DNA from 3 places in the Streptomyces sp. NPDC051776 genome. Region 1 is predicted to be linked to each of the others. Evidence: riboswitches for the same ligand, from Rfam matches in the RefSeq annotation. Region 1 holds a riboswitch; each other region holds the start of a gene.

The links. Region 1 has a riboswitch for thiamine pyrophosphate ahead of thiO (glycine oxidase ThiO). Riboswitches for the same ligand answer to the same signal wherever they lie in the genome.
Region 2: another riboswitch for thiamine pyrophosphate. It lies ahead of thiC (phosphomethylpyrimidine synthase ThiC); the one in region 1 lies ahead of thiO (glycine oxidase ThiO).
Region 3: another riboswitch for thiamine pyrophosphate. It lies ahead of AB0M26_RS14640 (thiamine ABC transporter substrate-binding protein); the one in region 1 lies ahead of thiO (glycine oxidase ThiO).

Annotation. Positions count from the first base shown of each region.
Region 1 covers NZ_JBFAYQ010000006.1:100,874-107,982, forward strand. The annotation lists gene AB0M26_RS07665 (Rv2175c family DNA-binding protein) at 643-1,008, opposite strand; gene AB0M26_RS07670 (FAD-dependent oxidoreductase) at 1,118-2,329, opposite strand; TPP riboswitch at 2,514-2,605, shown strand; gene thiO (glycine oxidase ThiO) at 2,617-3,837, shown strand; gene thiS (sulfur carrier protein ThiS) at 3,834-4,034, shown strand; gene AB0M26_RS07685 (thiazole synthase) at 4,355-5,131, shown strand; gene AB0M26_RS07690 (SRPBCC domain-containing protein) at 5,306-5,752, shown strand; gene pknB (Stk1 family PASTA domain-containing Ser/Thr kinase) at 5,919-7,109, shown strand, end outside.
Region 2 covers NZ_JBFAYQ010000002.1:249,829-256,937, forward strand. The annotation lists gene AB0M26_RS03125 (cupin domain-containing protein) at 1-14, shown strand, start outside; gene AB0M26_RS03130 (DUF5326 family protein) at 160-372, shown strand; gene AB0M26_RS03135 (YibE/F family protein) at 344-1,657, opposite strand; TPP riboswitch at 1,799-1,956, shown strand; gene thiC (phosphomethylpyrimidine synthase ThiC) at 1,949-3,727, shown strand; gene AB0M26_RS03145 (hypothetical protein) at 3,899-4,333, opposite strand; gene AB0M26_RS03150 (hypothetical protein) at 4,872-5,477, opposite strand; gene AB0M26_RS03155 (hypothetical protein) at 5,637-6,587, opposite strand; gene AB0M26_RS03160 (metallophosphoesterase) at 6,767-7,109, opposite strand, start outside.
Region 3 covers NZ_JBFAYQ010000015.1:50,293-57,401, forward strand. The annotation lists gene rlmN (23S rRNA (adenine(2503)-C(2))-methyltransferase RlmN) at 75-1,181, shown strand; TPP riboswitch at 1,214-1,323, shown strand; gene AB0M26_RS14640 (thiamine ABC transporter substrate-binding protein) at 1,318-2,391, shown strand; gene AB0M26_RS14645 (iron ABC transporter permease) at 2,367-4,097, shown strand; gene AB0M26_RS14650 (ABC transporter ATP-binding protein) at 4,098-5,129, shown strand; gene AB0M26_RS14655 (hypothetical protein) at 5,216-6,424, opposite strand; gene AB0M26_RS14660 (ATP-binding cassette domain-containing protein) at 6,406-7,109, opposite strand, start outside.

The DNA.
Region 1 (7,109 bases):
CGGCTGCGGCGGCCGCCTCTCTGCGCCATCCCGCGATGCGCATCGGGCTGCCGTACTGCGGTACGCAGGTCGTCGTCCGAGGGGCTGCTGTTCCGCCCGGCTGCCCCGGGCGGCGGCGTACGGCGGGCACGGGAACGGGCACGCCGTACGCGGCAGGCTGCTCGCGTGGCCGCGACGGCGGGCGGATCCGCGGTGCGTGCTTCCCCTGCCCCGCGGCAGGCGGGGCTTCCCTTCACCCCGCGGCAGGCGGGGCTCTCTTCACCCGCGGCAGGCGGGCCGCGGGTGAAGGGAGCCCCCCACGCTGCAGGCAGGCGGCCTTCACAGCGCGGGCACGGGGGCCGCCCATGCCGTGGGGAAGCGGTCTTCACGCCGCGGGCACGGGGGCCACCCATGCCGTGGGGAAGCGGTCTTCACGCCGCGGGCGGCCGCCCCGGACCGGGGGCCACCACACCCCGGGCAGGCGGTACTTCACCTACGGGCGGGCGCCCCGGACCGGCGGCCACCACACCCCGGCCAAGCGGTACTTCACGCCCGGGCCGGGTGAAGCCCGGGCGTCCAAGCTCCGGCGTCGTGCGGCCGGGCGTACCGACGCCGGTGCTGCTCAGGCTCCGCGACCCGAGCGCTCCGGTTCCCGCAGCACGGTCAGACGGCGAGCGCCTGGGCGCGACGCTTCACTTCCGTGCCGCGGTTCTCGCGCAACGCCTGAGCGGGCGTGCCGGGCAGGGTCGGGTCCGGCGTGAAGAGCCACTCCAGCATCTCCTCGTCGGTGAAGCCGTCGTCCTTGAGGAGCGTCAGCGTCCCTGCGAGGCCCTTGACGACCTTGCCTGCACCGATGAATTCGGCCGGCACCTGCAGAACCCGGTTCTCGCCGCGGCGGACCGCGATGAGCTGCCCCTCCTTGACGAGCTGCCTGACACGGGTCACCTCGACGCCCAGTCTTTCGGCGGCGTCGGGGAGGGTGAGCCAGGCGGGAACGAGCGCATCGGTCTTGCTGTCAATCTCGGTCACGGACACCAGCCTGCCATCCCTGGCTGACAGCCGGTAGCAGAGCGCGGCCGGGCGGGGCCGATCGTTGCTGCCACGGCTCGTGCCAAGGGCCGGAGCCGGGCACCCGCCCTCAGCGCAGGACCGCCGCCTTGAGCGGTACGGACGGGTCCGCGGCCCGTTCCGGATCGATCCGAGCGCCCTGTTCGATGAGTCGGCGCCCCTGCGCCAGATCCCGCGGCCGGCCCACGGCCAGCAGCGCCACCAGGGCTCCGTCGCTCAGCCAGCAGACCGACCACGAGGCGCCCGTCGGGTCGCCCCGCCAGACCGTGGCGTCGGCGGCGGCGTGGTGCCCCGCGTACTGGACGAACCGGCCGAACTGCTCGGACCAGAAGTAGGGCACCGGGTCGTAGACCGAGCCGCCCGTCTCCTCACCGACGATGTTGGCGGCGACCGTGCGCGGCTCCTGGAGCGCGTTGTCCCAGTGGTGTACGAGCAGGCGCACCCCGTAGCGGCCGGACGGGAAGGACGCGCAGTCGCCCACCGCGTAGACATCGGGCTGTGAGGTGCGCAGGCGCTCGTCGGCGCGCACGGAGCCGTCGGGGCACAGCTCCACACCGGAGTTGGTCAGCCAGGCCGTGGTGGGGCGTGCACCGACACCGACGAGCACGGCGTCCGCGCGCAGCCGCTGCCCGTCCTCCAGCACCACCGCGCCCGCCTCGACCACCGCCACCCTGGCGCCGGTGATCAGCCGGGCCCCGCTGTCGGCGTACCAGGCGGCCATGTGCTCGGCGACGTCCGCCGGGAGCGCCCCGGCGAGCGGCCGGTCCGCGGCCTCGACGACCGTCACCGGGCAGCCGGCCTCGCGTGCCGCGGTCGCGAACTCCGCGCCGATCCAGCCCGCTCCGACCACCACCACCTCCTGCCGGCCCTCGAGCACGGGGCGCAACCGTTCCGCGTCGTCGAGGGTGCGCAGCACGTACACGCCGGGTTCGGCCTCGGTGCCGGGCAGGGTGACAGGTTCGGCGCCGGTGGCGATGACCAGCGTGTCGTACGGGACGGGTCCGTCCACGGTCTCCAGGACGTGCTGCTCCGGGCGGAGCGCGGTCACGTGGCGGCCCAGCATCAGATCGATGCCCAGGGCCGGGAAGTCGACCTCGAGGGCGGAACCGTCGGCCTTGCCGAGCAGCACGGCCTTGGAGAGCGGCGGCCGGTCGTACGGCTCGTGCGACTCGGCCCCCAGCAGCGTGATCGAGCCCCTCCAGCCACGTTCGCGCAGAGCGACCGCGGTCTGCACCCCGGCCATGCCGGCGCCGACGATCACGACTCGCTGCTCTCGCTGCATGTCATCGCTCACACGATCACTCTAGGACGGCGACGAGGGCGAGCCGCAGACGCGCGCACCGAGATCTCTGACACAGCATCACGTACGACGGCCTGTGCCGGAGGCCGGACGCCCCTCGTCCACACAGGGCGCCACTCCCTTACTCGCTGTCGGAGCCAGGGACTATGGTGGCGGACCGAGAGCACTCGCGGGAGCCCGGACGCACCGGGCTGAGAGGGAGGCTGGGCGGCCTCCGACCGTACGAACCTGATCCGGGTCATGCCGGCGAAGGGAGGGGCCAGGCGCCCATGCACGCATCCGACAACACCGGTTCGGGCGGTTCCGGCAGACGGGACGCACCGGCGTCCGCGGGCTACGACGTCCTCGTCGTCGGGGGCGGGATCATCGGCCTCGTCACGGCCTGGCGTGCCGCCCAGCGCGGTCTGCGCACGGCGGTCGCCGATCCGTCGCCGGGCGGCGGTGCCGCCCAGGTCGCCGCCGGCATGCTGGCGGCCGTCACCGAACTCCACTACGGCGAGGAGACCCTGCTCGGCCTCAACCTCGCCTCCGCCGAGCGCTATCCGGACTTCGCGGCCGAACTGCGGGAAGCGAGCGGACTGGACATCGGCTATCGCGCCTGCGGCACTCTCGCCATCGCGCTGGACGCCGACGATCGCGTCCATATGCGCGAACTGCACGCGCTGCAGCTCCGGTACGGGCTCGACTCGCAGTGGCTGACCGGGCGCGAGTGCCGCCGACTGGAGCCGATGCTCGCCCCGGGCGTCCGCGGCGGCCTGCGCGTGGACGGCGACCATCAGGCCGACCCGCGCCGCCTCGCCGCCGCCCTCGTCAGGGCCTGCGAGCGCGCCGGTGTGGAGCTGCACCGCCGCTGTGCCCGGAGGCTCACGGTTCTGGGCGACCGGGCCGCGGGCGCGGTTCTCGACGACGGCAGCGAGCTCGCCGCGGAGCAGACCGTCCTCGCGGCGGGGAGCCGGAGCGGACGGCTCGACGGGGTGCCGGAGCACGTGGTGCCGCCGGTGCGGCCCGTCAAGGGACAGGTGCTGCGGCTGCGCGTCCCCGACACGTATGCGCCGTTCCTGTCGCGGACCGTACGGGCCGTGGTGCGCGGCGGGCAGGTCTACCTCGTACCGCGGGAGAGCGGCGAGCTGGTGGTCGGCGCCACGAGCGAGGAGCTGGGCTGGGACACCACCGTCACCGCGGGCGGCGTCTACGAACTGCTGCGGGACGCCCATGAGTTGGTGCCCGGCCTCACCGAACTGCCACTCGTCGAGACCCGCGCGGGGCTTCGACCCGGCTCGCCGGACAACGCCCCCCTGCTGGGGCCGACCGAGCTGCCGGGACTGCATCTGGCGACCGGGCACTACCGCAACGGTGTGCTGCTCACGCCGGTCACGGGAGATGCGATGGCCGAGGTGCTGGCCACCGGTGAACTCCCCGAGGAGGCCCGGCCGTTCACCCCCCGCCGTTTCGCGTCCGCATCCCGCCGACTCCAGGAGCTGACCGTATGACCGTCTCGGTGAACGGAGAGCCGCGGGACGTCCCCGCGGGGACCACCCTCGACGAGGTGGTCGCGACCCTCACCACCGCGCCCTCCGGTGTCGCCGCCGCGCTCAACGAGACCGTCGTGCCGCGCGGCCAGTGGGCCGGCACGCCGCTGGGCGACGGCGACCGCGTCGAGGTGCTCACCGCGGTCCAGGGGGGCTGATCCGGACGATGACCGACACGGAATTGCGCAGCGGGGCGTACGACCACGGACGCGGGACCCGGGCCGCAGGGACCGTAACCGCGGAAACCGGGGACCGGACCGCCGGGGCCAGGAACGGAACCGCCGGAACCGGGGACCGGACCGCCGGCGCCAGGAACGGAACCGCCGGAACCGGGGACCCGACCGCCGGGACCCATGAAACCGGGAGCCGGACCGCCGGAACCAGGGACACGACCGCCGGAACCGTGGACCCGACCGCCGGGACCCATGGAACCGGGGGCCGCGGCGCCGGGGCCGACCCGGGCGCCGATGCCCTCACCATCGGCGGCACCACGTTCGGCTCCCGGCTGATCATGGGGACCGGCGGTGCGCCGAGCCTGGAGGTGCTGGAGCGCGCGCTGGTCGCCTCCGGCACGGAGTTGACCACGGTGGCGATGCGCCGCCTGGACCCGACGGTGCACGGTTCGGTGCTCTCCGTACTGGACCGGCTCGGCATCCGAGTCCTGCCGAACACCGCCGGCTGCTTCACCGCGGGCGAGGCCGTGCTCACCGCCCGCCTGGCCCGGGAGGCGCTCGGCACCGACTGGATCAAGCTGGAGGTCGTTGCGGACGAACGCACCCTGCTGCCCGACCCGGTCGAGTTGCTGGATGCGGCGGAGATCCTGGTCGACGACGGCTTCACCGTGCTCCCGTACACCAACGACGACCCGGTCCTGGCGCGGAAGCTGGAGGACGCGGGCTGCGCCGCGATCATGCCGCTGGGCTCCCCCATCGGTTCCGGACTCGGCATCCGCAATCCGCACAACTTCCAGCTCATCACCGAGCGGGCGCACGTCCCCGTGATCCTCGACGCGGGGGCGGGCACCGCCTCGGACGCGGCGCTCGCAATGGAACTGGGCTGTGCGGCGGTCATGCTCGCATCCGCCGTGACGCGGGCCCAGGAACCGGTACTGATGGCCGAGGCGATGCGGCATGCGGTCGAGGCGGGGCGGCTGGCGCACCGCGCGGGCCGGATCCCGCGGCGCCACTTCGCCGAGGCGTCCTCCCCGGTGGAGGGAGTCGCGGTGCTGGACCCGGAGCGGCCGGCATTCGGGTAGCGGCACGCCCCTGCCGCCCGGCCCCTGCCGCCCGGCTCCGGCCGCGAGCCGGGCCGGCCCCCGCACTCCCGGACCACCACACCGGAACGGCCTGCCCCACGCGCGCGGTACGGCCCGGGCGGCCCGGGCGCACTAGCGTTGGTCGAGGCGGAGACCGGAGACCGGAGGTGGCCTGTGAGCGTCGACCTGATCGAGCGCGAGGCGTACGTCCCCGCCCCGGTGGAGCGGGTCTGGCGGGTGCTGACCACCGCGGAGCACATCCGGACCTGGTACGCCTTCGGGGGCGCCGAGGTGGATCTGCGCCCACGCGGAGCACTGCGCTTCCGCTGGGACGATCACGGGGAGTTCCACGCGCGCGTGGAGCTGGTCGAGGCACCCACCCGCTTCGTCTTCCGGCTGGCCACAAGCCCGGACCGGCCGCCCGAGCGGGGCGACGCGACCCTCGTCGAGTTCACGCTCGCGCCGGAGGGCGAGGGCACCCGCGTCATCGTCGCGGAGACGGGGATCGAGGCACTCGACATGCCCGACGAGGCCAAGGCGCAGCACGCGGAGTACGCGCGCATGGCGTGGACGGCGGCGCTGGAGGAGCTCGGCGCCATCGCCGCCGCGTCACACGGCTGACCCGGGCCCGCGCCGTCCCTGGCACGGAGTTGCCCCGCCCGCGGCGGACCCGCCCCCCGACCGTGCCCCTGGCCGGTCTCCTCTGCTGTCACTGTTCCGCTGCAGTCCCGCACAGTACGGTCCTGGTGGACAGTTGTGTCCGCGGTGGCTCGTAGACTGCGTGATCGTGGATACGACCCTCCAGGACCCGCTCGTCGGGCAGGTGCTCGACGGCCGCTACCGCGTGGACGCACGGATCGCAGTCGGCGGTATGGCCACGGTCTACCGGGCCGTGGACACCCGTCTCGACCGGGTGCTGGCCCTCAAGGTGATGCACCCGGGCCTCGCCTCCGACGGCGCGTTCGTCGACCGCTTCATCCGCGAGGCCAAGTCGGTGGCCAGGCTGGCCCACCCGAACATCGTGGGCGTGTACGACCAGGGCACCGACGGCCACTACGTCTATCTGGCGATGGAGTACGTCGCCGGGTGCACGCTCCGCGACGTGCTGCGCGAGCGTGGCGCCCTCCGGCCTCGCGCGGCCCTCGACATCCTGGAGCCGGTCCTCGCCGCCCTCGGCGCCGCCCACCGCGCCGGTCTCGTCCACCGGGACATGAAGCCGGAGAACGTTCTGATCGGCGACGACGGCCGGGTCAAGGTCGCCGACTTCGGACTCGTACGGGCCGTGGACACCAACACCACCGTCTCCTCCGGGTCCCTGCTCGGCACCGTCTCGTATCTCGCACCGGAGCAGATCGAGCACGGCGTCTCCGACACCCGCGCCGATGTCTACGCCTGCGGGGTCGTGCTGTACGAGATGCTCACCGGCTCCCGCCCGCACAGCGGCGACACCCCGGCCCAGGTGCTCTACCAGCACCTGCACAAGGACATCGTTCCGCCGTCCGTGGCCGTGCCGGGGATGGCTCCCCAGCTCGACGGCCTGATGGCTGCGGCCACCGCCCGCAACCCCGAACTGCGCCCCGTCGACGCGGTGGCGCTGCTCGCGGCCACCCGGGACGCCCGCGCCACGCTCACCGACGAGCAGCTCGACGCCGTACCGCCGCAGGCCGTGGCGGACGGAACCGGCGGGGCGCCCGGATCCGAGGACCGTACGAGCGTCATCCCGCTCGTGGCCGGTGCGTCGAGCGGCGATGACGCGATCAACCGGACCAGCCTGCTGGACATGGAGCCCGAGGGCCCGTCCCGGCCCAGCGCGGAAGCGGGCGGGGGCCGGGCGAGGCGGCGCCCGCCGCGGCGCGGTGTGCTCGCCCTCGTGACGGCCGTGCTGCTGGCGCTGGGGATCGGCGCGGGGGTCTGGTACATCAACTCCGGTCAGTTCACGCGCGTCCCCGGTGTGCTGGCGATGCCGCGGGACGAGGCG
Region 2 (7,109 bases), on a different contig from region 1:
CTCCTGAGAGCTGAGTCACGGGCCCGGTTCCCTAGGGGGCCGGTCAGGGAAGGACCGGGGGCCCGCGGCCGCCCGTACGCGACCCGGCCCACCTAGCATCGAAGACAGCAACCAGTTCCCGGACGGACCGGGAGCGAAGAAGCGGAAGCAGGGACGGACGTGGCGGTCAAGGAGATCTACGCGGGTCTGCCGTGGTGGGTGAAGTGGGTGGCGGTGCCCTTGCTCGCGCTCCTCGTCTTCGGCGGCCTGATACTCAAGGTGCTCGGTGTCGTCATCGCGCTGCTCTTCAAGCTGCTGGTGTTCGTCGCCCTCGTCGCCGGACTCATCTACGTGGTGCGGAGGTTCACCTCGTCCTCCTCCGGCGGCCGCTAGCGGCCCGGGGGCGGACCTTCGCACCCGGTGCCGGCCGGTCGGCGGAGACGACCAGTGCGGCGAGGACAGTGGTCACCGGCACCGACGCGACCAGCCCGATGCTGCCGACCAGGGTCCGTACGATCTCCTCCGCGACGATCTCGCTGTTGGCCACGGTCGACACATCGCTCCGGGCGACCGAGAACAGGAGCAGCAGCGGCAGCGCCGCGCCCGCGTAGGCCAGGACGAGGGTGTTGACCACCGACGCGATGTGGTCCCGGCCGATGCGCAGGCCCGCGCGGTAGAGCTGACGCACGGTCATCGTCTCGTCGGCCTGCTTGAGTTCCCACACCACCGACGTCTGCGTGACCGTCACGTCGTCCAGGACTCCCAGCGAGCCGATGACGACACCGGCCAGCAGCAGGCCGCTCAGGTCGATCTCCGGATAGAGGCCGTGGATCAGCCCGGTCTCGTCCGAGGTGTTGCCGGTGAGCTGTGCCCAGCCGATGAAGAGCGACCCCAGCAGCCCGATCAGCAACAGGGAGACCAGTGTGCCGAGGGCGGCCACCGACGTCCGCGCGCTGAGGCCGTGGCAGGAGTAGAGGGCGATCAGCATGATCGTGCTGCTCCCGACGATCGCCACGATCAGGGGGTTCGAACCGTGCAGGATCGCCGGGAGGATGAAGAACGACAGCACGGCGAAGCTGACGGCGAGGGCGATCAGCGCCATGAGTCCCCGCATCCGGCCCACCACCACGACGGCGAGTGCGAAGATCCCCGCGAGCAGTGCCATGGGGAACCCGCGGTCCACATCGGTGACCGAGTACTGCAGCTCTGGCGGGGCGTCAGGCGCGTACGCGACGACGACCCCTTGGCCGGTGGTGAGTTGGCGCGGTGCGCCGGGCTCCACGATCTCCTGGAACCTCCGGCCCGCGTCCCTGCCCGAAGTCACCTCGACCGTCGCGCGCTTGCAGGTGCCGCGCGCCGTCTGCCCGCCGCCGGGCTGCCGCTGCGAACCATCGGCCGGCGGGGGCTGCTGCGGCCGGGCGTTGACCTCCCTGCAGTCGACCTCCTCGACCTTTACGACCCGACCGGACTCGGTCTGCCGGTCGAAGCCGAGTCCGGACCGCTCGTGCTCGGGGACACCGCCCGGCCACAGCACGATCAAACCGGCCAGGACAGCCGCGGCGAACGGGATCAACACCGCGGCGATGACCTTGCGGAGGTGCTGGGAGACGGGCGCGGCGGGCCCGTGGCTGTGGCTGTGGCTGTGGCTGTGATGGTGGGGCTCGGGCTCGGGTGTCACAGCCCGCATCATCGCAAAGACGGCTGACCGCGCGATGCCCCGCCGTCCGCTTCGCATCCGCAGCCTCTCCGACCGGCCCTCGGCTCCGCCGTGGGAGTCCCCCTTTTCCCGTCCCGGAACCACCCGTTACGGTGGTGGCGCCTTTGCACACGCGGGAGCTCGGAGCACCGGGCTGAGAGGGCGCTGACCTCCGTACGGGGTGTCCGGCCGATGCCGGGGACCGTCCGCGGAAGCCGCTGCGTCGACCGCCGAACCTGTTACCGGGTAATGCCGGCGTAGGGAGTAGGTCTCATGACCATTCACGATGCACGCACGTCTGCCAGCAGCGACTCGTCCGAGATCGGCTGGCACAAGGACTACGTGACCGGCTCGCGCCCGGACTTGAGGGTCCCCGTGCGGCGAGTGCACCTCACCAACGGGCAGGACGTCACGCTCTACGACACCTCGGGCCCGTACACCGACCCCACCCTGGAAACCGATGTCCGGCGCGGCCTCGCGCCGGTGCGGGAGAACTGGATCATCGCCCGGGGCGACACGGAGGAGTACGCCGGCCGGCCGGTGCGTCCCGAGGACGACGGCATCAAGCACACCTCGCCGCGCGGCGGACTGCGCAATCTGGACGCGGTCTTCCCCGGCCGCCCGCGCCTTCCCCGGCGCGGGCGCGACGGCAGGGCCGTGACCCAGCTCGCGTACGCGCGCCGTGGCGAGATCACGGCGGAGATGGAGTACGTGGCGCTCCGCGAGAAGGTCTCGCCCGAGGTCGTCCGTGAGGAGATCGCCGCCGGCCGCGCCGTCCTCCCGGCGAACGTGAACCACCCGGAGATCGAGCCGATGATCATCGGCAAGCGGTTTCTGGTGAAGGTCAACGCCAACATCGGTAATTCCGCGGTCACTTCGTCCATCGAGGAGGAGGTGGAGAAGATGACCTGGGCGACCCGCTGGGGTGCCGACACGGTCATGGACCTCTCCACCGGCCGCAACATCCACACCACCCGCGAGTGGGTGCTGCGCAATTCCCCCGTCCCCATCGGCACCGTGCCCCTCTACCAGGCGCTGGAGAAGGTCGACGGCAAGGCTGAGGAACTGACCTGGGAGATCTACAAGGACACCGTCATCGAGCAGGCCGAGCAGGGCGTCGACTACATGACGGTCCACGCCGGCGTCCGTCTGCCGTACGTCCCGCTGACGGCGCGCCGCAAGACCGGCATCGTCTCGCGCGGCGGCTCGATCATGGCGGCCTGGTGCCTGGCCCACCACAAGGAGTCGTTCCTCTACGAGCACTTCGAGGATCTCTGCGACATCCTTGCCTCCTACGACGTCACGTACTCGCTCGGCGACGGCCTGCGGCCCGGCTCGATCGCCGACGCCAACGACGAGGCGCAGTTCGCCGAGCTGAAGACGCTCGGCGAACTGAACCGGATCGCCAAGGCCCGCGGCGTGCAGACGATGATCGAGGGCCCGGGCCACGTCCCGATGCACAAGATCAAGGAGAACGTCGACCTCCAGCAGGAGATCTGCGAGGAGGCCCCGTTCTACACGCTGGGCCCGCTGACCACCGACGTCGCGCCCGCTTACGACCACATCACCTCGGGCATCGGCGCGGCGATGATCGCCTGGTGGGGCACGGCGATGCTCTGCTACGTCACGCCCAAGGAGCACCTTGGACTTCCGGACCGGGACGATGTGAAGACCGGCGTCATCACGTACAAGATCGCCGCCCACGCGGCGGACCTGGCGAAGGGGCACCCGGGGGCGCAGGAGTGGGACGACGCGCTGTCGGACGCGCGTTTCGAGTTCCGCTGGGAGGATCAGTTCAACCTGGCCCTCGACCCGGACACGGCCCGCGCCTTCCACGACGAGACGCTCCCGGCGGAGCCGGCGAAGACCGCGCATTTCTGCTCGATGTGCGGCCCGAAATTCTGCTCGATGAAGATCAGTAGAAGCATCACCGAGCAGTTCGGCGGAGACGCGGCCGGGGCGACGGCGGAGGAGGTCGCCGAGGGGATGCTCCAGAAGTCGAGGGAGTTCGCGGCGAGCGGGAACCGGGTGTACCTGCCGCTTGCCGACTAGGAGGGCAGTCCGGTTGAGGCCCTTCCCCCTGGGCGGGCCTCAACCAGGTCCGGGTCCGCGCTCCGTGCCCGTAGTCACGAGCTGTGCCCGCGTCGTCGACTTTCTGAGCGCCGCCGTCGTCCACCGCTTCCTGACCTGCTCACCTCGGCCGGACCTGAAGGTCGATGACCTTCACAGGATCATTCGTGAAGGTTCGCACTCCGCGTTCCCGCGCGAAAGCGCTCCCCGAGTCCTGAGCATTGCCCTGGAAGTCTCGGCAACGTAGGCGAGGACGAAGACGCCTTCGGCGATCAGACTGAGGATCCCGTAGGGCGGTTCCCAGTCCTCTTCATGGAAGCCGGGCAATCCGACGGTGCGGGACAGGAGGAAGCCGACGAACATGCCGGCCGTGACCAGCGTGCCGATCAGCCATGCGGGAGTCGAATTCCGCCGGGCCAGGCCTCCGGCGGTGTAGAGCAGCGCGAGGCCGCCGACCAGGAAGAGGATTCCGACGTAAGGCATTTCCTCCAGATATTCCGGGGTGAGCAGGAGATGGATTACCGCGGTTGTGAGAGCGCACAAGGCGGCTGTTCCTCGCAGCGCAATGCTGATCGCAGAGGAAGTCATTCGCACTCCTCGGGGAATCTTTGGCGGCGAGCACGCCGTCGATCTGTGGATCTGGTGGGATAGGCGACCAAAGGGCAGTGGGCGGGCAGCGCCTGCGCAGCGCCGCTGCACGGTTTGCCGCGGCGACGGGGGCCCACCCGGTCAGGCGGGGGCCACCGGAGAGCGCAATCTCGTGCGGGTAGTGAATCTGCCGCGGGGGAGGGAGGGCTCGAAGCTGTAATGCGAAGGGGGCCATGGCAGCGTGCTCCTGATGAATCGGCGGCCCGAACGGCCGCGTCCACTTCCAGGTTGGACGTGCGCTGCACCAGGACTCGCTCACGTTCTCTTCAGAACCGGTAAAGATCTACCGGCGAGGGCCCGATGGTGCGCGCGGCAGGGGCTCACCGGGCCGATTCCGTGTCCGATCGTGGAGCCTGAGGAAAGGGCCGCGGCTTCGAGGCCAACCTCTCCACCACTCAACCCGGTTGCAGTGATCCGCATGGGCACGAAAGGGGAGGAGCCCCTGGCCGTACGGCGATCGCAGGACCTGGCCGGCGGGTCAGGACGTCAGAGCGGAGAGCGCCGCCTTCGCCGCGGTGATGGCGCCCTTCTCCATCTCCGCGGCTCCCGGCGCCTTCTCGTTGTCGAAGTCGGCCCCGTTGTAGGTCACGGTGACCAATGCGTTCGCCTTCCGGACGACGACCGTGACCTCGCGGGTCTCCTGGCCGTCGTCCTCGGTGAGTTTCGAGCCGACCGACGCCTCGTCGCCGAGGCCGCCGGTGTCGCTGGCCAGCTCGCGGTTGTCGTAGATCGTGCGAGCGGATTTGTCGTCGGTGACCTCGAACGTCACATCGAGCCAGCGGTAGTCGAACCCTTTCAGCTTGTTCCAGGCGCAGCCCGTACGGCGCTTGGGGTCGCTCGTGTCGAGTTCCTTGCCCTCCGCCTTCGCGCCGGGGACCAGCTCCTTCACCGTCGCCGCGGGAATGGCCGCACACGCGGAGGGGGCCTCGTCGATCGCAGGCGCGGCTGTCGCGGTCCGCTCGGGGCCGGACGCGGGCGCGTCGGAGCGGGCCTCCTCGGCGGGGCGGGCCATGGCCCAACCTGCCGTGGCGAGCACGGCGACCGGCAGGAGCCGGGCGGTCAGCGTCAGATGCAGAGACGGCACAGCGGCGTTCTCTTCGGTCGTGGGGGTGCGACCCCATGAGATTGCCATACGAATCCGGCCACGAACAGACGTGCCGGGCACCCGGTACGACGCGGCCGGTTGGAGGCCTCGGAACGGCCGGGGGCGCGCGGACTCCGCGTCGCCACCGAAACCCGTCCTCTACGTCGGCTCGTGCTCCGGCCCGCCGTACTCCGGGCTCGTGTAGCCGGGACTCTCGAACGAGGGGCGGGTCGAGGTCTCCTCCGGACCGCCCTCCGTGCTGAACGCCGGCCGCGAATAGCCCAGATGGGGCGTACGGTGCTGCGCCTCCGCGCCGCCGTGCGCGCTGCCCTGTCCGCCGTGCGCGCTGTCCTCCGCGCCGCCGTACTCGCTGCCCTTTCCGCCGCCCTGCGCGCCCTCCCCGCTCCTGCGGGCCGGGGCCGCCGGGTCGGCCAGCGCCTCGCGGAAGAACGGCAGGACGCCGCGTTCCAGCAGGGCCTGCCGCCATGCCTCTCTCGCACGGCCGAGCTCCAACGCTCGTTCGTCCTGCGCCGAGGCGCGCAGCGAGCTGGAGCCGTTGCGCAGCGCGGTGAGCAGAAGGCCGGCCATGGCCAGGACGACGCCGCCGGCGGTCAGGGCCACGAACACCCAGCCCGTATTGATCAGCGGGGCGGCGGCGGGCTCGTCCGCGTCGACGGCGCGCAGCACGTAGCCGACGAGTAGGAAGATCACGGCTGCGATGGCGGCCAGCAGGGGAGCGAGGACGCAGACGATGGCGACGAGACCCGCGCCCGTGGCCTCGGCCGGACCGGTCATGGCCGCGGCGAGCCCGATCGCGCCGCCGCCGTCCTGCCCGGTGGCGGTCCCGGACTCCGTGCCGTGGACCGCATCGGACGACGGCGAGCGCAGCTGATCGCGCAGTTTGACGTAGTCCTGGTACTCGGCCGCTGCGCAGGAGGATATGGCGGCGGAGGCGGCGAGCGCCATGGTGCGCAACTGCTCGGTGTTGAGCCGGCGGCCCACTTCGGCCAGATCCGGCCGGCTGCTCGCCGTGCGCAGCGCCTCGCCGAGGATCCGCTCGAACTCCGGGCGGTCCTCGGGAAGCAGATGCGGAGCGCTGTTCATGTGCATCCCCCGGTGCTCCGTAGGCCTGCGTGCCGGCTCTCACCGGGCAGTTGGGCGGAAACGGAGGAGAGCCTGCTACGGATAAGCCGATGGTAGAGCGGTTACGGCGCAGGGTGACAGGGGGTTTCCGGAAAATGCCCGCTTCGCGGAGGCGACCTGTGCCCGTATGTCCCCGTCCGTAATCCTCAATCGCTCAACGGCAGTTGAACGACGAGCAGCTTTCCGGCCATTGTGACCCCGCCGTCCATGGCGATGGCGAGCCCGTCGGCGTAGACGTGCGGTCCCTGGACGTCCGGCCCCGCGCCGTCCTCGGCGTCCTCCGAACCCACCTCGCCGAGCAGGTACGGAATGGGGCTGTGGCCGTGGACGATGCGCCGGCCGCCGTACCGCGACAGCAGCTCGTGGACGGCCTGCGGCCCGGATTCGTCGCGGAAGGCGAAACGCTTGGTGAACTTGCGGAAGAGATCCCAGCATTCGTCCGCGTCGTTGCGCTGAAGGATCTCGGTGACCCGGTCGTTGACCGCCTCG
Region 3 (7,109 bases), on a different contig from region 1:
GGCCACCGGGAGTGACCGGTCTCCCACCGCCCCGGCCTGGGGCGGCGTAGTTGATCTGCCACACTGGTGCAGTTATGCCTGCACCCGGAGAACTCATCTTCGTCGCGCCGCGCGGGGCCAAGAAGCCGCCGCGGCACCTTGCCGATCTCACGCCCGCAGAGCGCCGTGACGCCGTTGCCGCGCTCGGTGAGAAGCCGTTCCGCGCCGGTCAGGTGTCGCGTCACTACTTCGCCCGCTACACCGACGATCCGGGGGCCTGGAGCGACATCCCCGCCGCCGCGCGCGAGAGGCTGGCCGCCGGGCTGCTGCCCGAGCTGATGACCGTGGTGCGGCACATCTCGTGCGACGACGACACCACCCGTAAGACGCTGTGGCGGCTCTTCGACGGCACGCTCGTGGAGTCCGTGCTGATGCGCTATCCCGACCGGGTCACCATGTGCATCTCCTCGCAGGCCGGATGCGGCATGAACTGCCCGTTCTGCGCGACCGGACAGGCCGGTCTCGACCGCAACCTCTCCACCGCCGAGATCGTGCACCAGATCGTCGACGGGATGCGGGCGCTGCGCGACGGCGAGATCCCCGGAGGCCCGGCGCGGCTGTCCAACATCGTCTTCATGGGCATGGGCGAGCCGCTCGCCAACTACAACCGCGTCGTCGGCGCCGTCCGCCGCCTCACCGACCCCGCGCCCGACGGCCTCGGACTGTCACAGCGCGGTATCACCGTCTCCACCGTCGGCCTCGTCCCCGCGATGCTGCGCTTCGCCGACGAAGGCTTCAAGTGCCGTCTGGCCGTGTCTCTGCACGCCCCCGACGACGAGCTGCGCGACACCCTCGTGCCCGTCAATACCCGCTGGAAGGTGCGCGAAGTCCTCGACGCGGCCTGGGAGTACGCGGAGAAGTCCGGCCGCCGGGTCTCCATCGAGTACGCCCTGATCAGGGACATCAACGACCAGGCGTGGCGGGCCGATCTCCTCGGCCGGCTCCTGAAGAACCGCCGGGTGCACGTCAACCTCATCCCGCTCAACCCGACCCCCGGCTCGAAGTGGACCGCCTCCCGCCCCGAGGACGAGCGGGCGTTCGTCGCCGCGCTGGAGGCCCATGGTGTGCCCGTGACCGTACGGGACACCCGGGGGCAGGAGATCGACGGTGCCTGCGGGCAGCTTGCCGCAACCGAGCGCTGACGCCGCTGATACCGTGCATTCGTACAAATGAACACCTCCGACAGGGGAGCGCACCGAGCGCTGAGAGTGCGGCCAGGCGACGCCGCAGACCCTCGGACCTGATCCGGGTAATACCGGCGTAGGGAGTCACTCGACGATGTACAACAACCTTCGGCGTGCCATGGGCGCGGCGCTGATCGGCGCGCTCGGTGTCTCGGCACTGGCCGCATGCGGCGGTTCGGACGACGACGGCGCCAAGGCCGGAGACCGCAAGACGGTCACTCTTGTCACGCACGACTCGTTCCAGGCCTCACCGGGGGTCCTCAAGCAGTTCACGAAGGAGACCGGCTACAAGGTCGAGGTGCTGCGGGGTGGCGACGCCGGTTCGGCGGTGAACCAGGCTGTCCTCTCCAAGGACAATCCGCAGGGCGACGTGTTCTTCGGCGTCGACAACACACTGCTCTCCCGGGCGCTGGACGCCGGGCTGTTCACCCCGTACGAGGCGACGGACTTGGAGAAGGTCCCGGCCGCGCTCCGGCTCGACGGGGACCGGCATCGCGTCACCCCCGTCGACACCGGAGACATCTGCGTCAACTACGACCGGAAGTACTTCGCCGGCAAGAAGCTCGCGCCCCCGCGCACGTACGAGGACCTGCTCAAGCCCGCGTACAAGAACCTCCTGGTCACCGAGAACGCAGCCACCTCCTCCCCGGGCCTCGGCTTCCTCCTGGGCACCGCCGCGGCCCGTGGCGGCGACTGGCAGGACTACTGGAAGAAGCTGAAGGCCAACGGCGTCGAGGTCGTCGACGGCTGGGAGCAGGCCTACTTCGACCGGTTCTCGGGCGCGGGCAAGGGCGACAAGCCCCTCGTCGTCTCCTACGCCTCCAGCCCGCCCGCCGGGGTCCTGGAGATGAAGCCGCGGCCGAAGCAGGCGCCGACCGGCGTCGCGACCGACACCTGCTTCCGCCAGATCGAGTTCGCGGGGCTGCTGAACGGCGCCAGGAACCAGAAGGGCGGCAAGGCGCTGCTGGACTTCCTGCTGAGCAGGACGTTCCAGGAGGACGTCCCGCTGAAGATGTTCGTCAACCCCGCGCGCCAGGACGCCCGGCTGCCCGAGGTGTTCACCCGCTACGGCGAGACGATCGACAAGCCCGCGACGCTGCCGCCCGGGAAGATCGCCGAGAACCGTGAGCAGTGGGTCGAACAATGGTCCTCGCTGGTCCTGAAGTAACCACCGCCAAAGGCGCGGCCGCCCGGGCCCGGCCCCGCGGCCGCCGGCACACGGCGGTGCGGCTCGCGCTCATGGCTGTGCCCGTCGCCTTCTTCGGTGTCTTCTTCGGCTACCCGGTCGCCGCCATCGTCGGCCGGGGTCTACGGGACGGCGGGCGCTGGCAGTTGGGCAGGGCCGTCGAGACGCTCACCGACCCCGGTGTGCTGGACGTCCTGTGGTTCACCGCCTGGCAGGCGGCCGCCTCCACCGTCCTGACCCTCGCGATCGCGCTGCCGGGCGCCTATGTCTTCGCCCGCTTCGACTTCCCCGGCAAGGAGATCCTGCGGGCGGTCGTCGTCGTGCCGTTCGTGCTGCCGACGGTCGTCGTCGGCTCGGCCTTCCTCGCGCTGCTCGGGCGCGGCGGCATGCTCGACGACCTGTGGGGCTTCCGCCTGGACACCACGGTCTGGGCGATCCTCCTCGCCCATGTCTTCTTCAACTACGCGGTCGTGGTCCGTACCGTCGGAGGGCTCTGGTGCCAGCTGGACCCGCGGCAGGAGGAGGCGGCCCGGGTCCTGGGCGCGAGCCGCTTCGCGGCCTGGCGCCGGGTGACGCTGCCCGCGCTCGCACCCTCCGTCGGGGCCGCGGCCCTCATGGTGTTCCTCTTCACGTTCACCTCCTTCGGCGCCGTGCAGATCCTCGGCGGCCCGCGCTACGCGACGCTGGAGGTGGAGATCTACCGGCAGACCGCGCAGCTCCTGGACCTGCCGACCGCCGCCGTCCTCACCCTCGTCCAGTTCGCCGCGGTCGCCGCGGTCCTCGCGCTGCACGCCTGGTCGGTACGGCGCCGGGAGAGCGCCCTCGCGCTCGTGGACCCGGCGCGGACGGCGCGACGCCCGCAGGGGCCGGGTCAGTGGGCCCTGCTCGCGGGCGTGCTCGCCGTGGTCGCCGTGCTGATCCTGCTGCCGCTCGGTGTGCTGATCGAACGGTCGCTCGCCGCGCCCGGAGGCCACGGGTTCACCTTCTACCGGGCTCTGCAGTCGGCGGCCGGAAGCGGCGGCACGTTCCTCGTGGCCCCGCTGGAGGCCGTGTGGAACTCGCTGCAGTACGCCGCGGCGGCCACGGCCATCGCCCTGGTGATCGGCGTGCTCGCGGCCGCGGCCCTGACCCGCCGCGCCGGACGGCTCCTGCGGGGCTTCGACGCGCTCCTCATGCTGCCGCTGGGCACCTCCGCGGTGACCGTCGGCTTCGGCTTCCTCATCGCCCTGGACGAGCCGCCCCTCGATCTGCGCTCCTCCTGGCTGCTGGTGCCGCTGGCCCAGGCACTGGTGGGCGTGCCCTTCGTCGTACGGACCATGCTTCCCGTCCTGCGCGCCGTCGATGAGCGGCTGCGGGAGGCGGCCGCCGTCCTCGGCGCCCCCCCGCTGCGGGCCTGGCGCGAGGTGGATCTGCCGCTCGTGCGCAGGGCGCTGCTGGTGGCGGCGGGCTTTGCATTCGCGGTGTCCCTGGGGGAGTTCGGCGCGACGGTGTTCATCGCCCGGCCCGACACCCCGACGCTGCCGGTCGCCGTGGCCCGCTTCCTGGGACGTGCGGGCGCGCTCAACTACGGACAGGCGATGGCCCTGAGCACGATCCTCATGCTGTTGTGCGCGGGCGCGCTGCTGGCGCTGGAGCGCTTCGCGCCCCGCGTCACCGGGGCACCGGCCGACCGCCCGGGAGGGTTCTAGATGTCCCTGCTGCAACTGGACGGCGTGACCGTACGCTTCGGCGGCCGCGCGGTGGTCGATGCGGTGGACCTGGAGGTCGCCGAACACGAGACCGTCTGCGTCCTCGGGCCCAGCGGCAGCGGAAAATCCACCCTGCTGCGCGCGGTCGCCGGGCTTCAACGGGCCGATGCGGGGCGGGTGTTGCTCGCCGGGCGGGACCAGAGCGGTGTGCCCGCTCACCGGCGCGGGGTCGGCCTGATGTTCCAGGACCACCAGCTGTTCCCGCAGCGGGACGTGGGCGGCAACGTCGCCTTCGGGCTGCGGATGCGCGGCACCCCGCGCGCGGAAGCGCGTCGTACGGTCGAGGAGTTGCTGGATCTGGTCGGGCTGCCCGGGGCGCAGCGACGGGCCGTCACGGCACTGTCCGGCGGCGAGCAGCAGCGGGTGGCGCTCGCCCGTGCCCTCGCACCGGAACCGAAGCTGCTGATGCTCGACGAGCCGCTCGGCCAGCTCGACCGGAGCCTGCGGGAGCGCCTGGTCGTCGAACTGCGTGCGCTCTTCGAGCGGTTGGGGACGACGGTGCTGGCCGTCACCCACGACCAGGGGGAGGCGTTCGCCCTCGCCGACCGGGTGGTGGTGATGCGCGAGGGCCGAATCGAGCAGACCGGCACGCCGCTGGAGGTGTGGCAGCGTCCGGCTTCGGAGTTCGTCGCCCGCTTCCTCGGCTTCGACAACGTGGTCCGCGCGACCGTACGGGGTGAGGCGGCCGAGACCCCGTGGGGCAGGATCCCCGTACCGCCGGGGTCCGGCGAGGGGAGGCGCCGGCTGCTGGTCCGCCCGGCAGGCGTTCGGGTCGTCCCGGTCGCCGACGGCCTGCGGTGCAGCGTCGCGGCCCGCACCTTCCGCGGCAACCACGTTGCGTTGCTGCTCCACCCCGCGGAAGGGCCGCGGCTGGAGGCCGCCTGTGCCCTGCACGACGCCCCCGAGCCGGGTGCGACGGTGGGCGTCACGTTCCGCGGCGAGGACGTCGTCGTACTGCCCTCCGCCGGCTGAACGGGACGCCGGGGAGGGCAGCGAGGGGTCCGGTGAGGAGGACGCCGAGTTTCACGCCGTCGGGGTCATGTCGAAGGCGGTGGGGGTCAGGTCGAGAGGGGCAGGGCGGCGAGTTCGGCCACCGCCCAGGAGATGGGAGCGAGGACGACGACCATCACCATGCCGCGCAGCAGGGCCGCACGGCGCAGCAGCGAAGGCGAGGCCCCGATCCGCAGCAGTGCCGCCGTCGTGTCGCTGCGCGCGCCCTTGGTCTCCAGGGCGACGGTCAGGACGGTCGCTGTGGCGCAGGCCATGATCAGGGCCGCACCCACCCCGGTCAGCGGCCCGAACGGCCGGTGGCCGGTGGAGTCGAGCGCCGTCCCGTAGAGCTGGGTCGCGGCGAGTGCGCCCGAGGCGACCGCGCACAGTACACCCAGCGGGCGGCCCAGCCGCGTCGACTCCTCCTGCAGCACACGGCCGGACAGCAGCCGCAGGGCGCCGGGGCGGCCCGAGGCCAGCAGCTTGCCGCAGAGGTGCGTCAGGCCGGGGCAGGCCAGGACGAGCCCGATCACGATGAGCACCCAGCCGCCGACCACACCCGGCGGGATGTTGTCCAGCCGGCCCGGCAGCGGCAGCAGGCTGTCGGAAGAGGCCGGGGTGGTTCTGGCCGCGTACGAGCCGAGGGCGATCCCGGCCGCCGTCAGCGCCACACCCCAGGGCAGCCCCGTCGAGACGCTCGCGCTCGCGGACGCCGGCGGCCCGTCGGCCGCCGCGGGGCGGCTCGGCTCCGGGGAGTTGTCGGGGGCGGGCTTGCGCGGCCGCAACGCGATGGCGGTGGTCGTACCGGATAGCAACGGCACGACGAAGAGCAGGGTCAGCAGGCCGGCGTAGGGCAGCGGATGCCCGGCACCGAGCATGTCCGCCACACCGCTGTGCGGCGCGCGGCCGACGTCCCCCCGCAGCCCCAGGAAGGCGACCAGCGCGAACACGCTGCCCAGCGTGCAGGACACGGCCGTTGACACGGCGGCGAGCAGAGCCATGCCGAGCGGGCCGAGCCCGACCGACGACAGCCCCGGCTGCGTACGTGCCGCCGGGTCCGTACGGGCGACGGCGACGGAGAGTTGGACGACAGCGGCGATCGGGACGAGGCACCACAGGAGGCGGAAGGCCGAGCCGGCCGCCTGCTCGGGATGCGCCAGCGCGTGGCCGAGCGCGGACAGCAGCAGGAAGCCGACGCCGGCGGAGGCCGCGGCGACCATCAACCGCCGCAGCAGGACGAGGGGATGGGTGCCGCGAGCTAGACGGAGAGCGAGCACTCGGCTCTACCCTCCTTGTCCGGAAAGGGGATGCCACCGACCCGGCGGCCGTCCACCAGCGCGACGGTACGGTCCGCGAGCGCCGCCACCTCGGCGTCGTGGGTGGCGAGCACGACCGTGATGCCGTGCGAGCGCGCGGCCGTGGTGAGCGTGCGCAGTACATGGGCGCGGTCGGCGCGGTGCAGGGGCGCGGAGGGCTCGTCGGCGAAGAGCACCGCCGGCTCCGAGGTCAGAGCCCTGGCGATGGCGATGCGCTGCCGCTGCGCCTGGAGCATCGCGGACGGCCGCTTCCGGGCGCCCTCGCCGACGTCGAGGCGGTTCAGCCATTCCAGGGCGGACGCCTTCGCCGCCCGGTGCGGGGTGCCGCGCAGCAGCAGGGGAAGGGCCGCGTTCTCCCAGCCGGTCAGCTCGGGTACGAGCTGGGGCTCGGTGTCGATCCAGCCGAACCGGTCCCGGCGCAGCCGCTCGCGGCCTACCGGACCGAGCGTGTGCACCGGGGAGCTGTTGAACCAGACTTCACCGCTCTGCGGGGCCAACTGGCCCGCCAGGCACCGCAGCAGCGTCGTCTTTCCGCTGCCGCGGGGCCCGGTGACGGCGAGGATCTCGCCTTCCCGCACGCCGACGGAGACACCGGCGAGTGCGGGCGTCTCGCCGTGCGCATAGTGCAGGGAACGTGCCCAGAGCA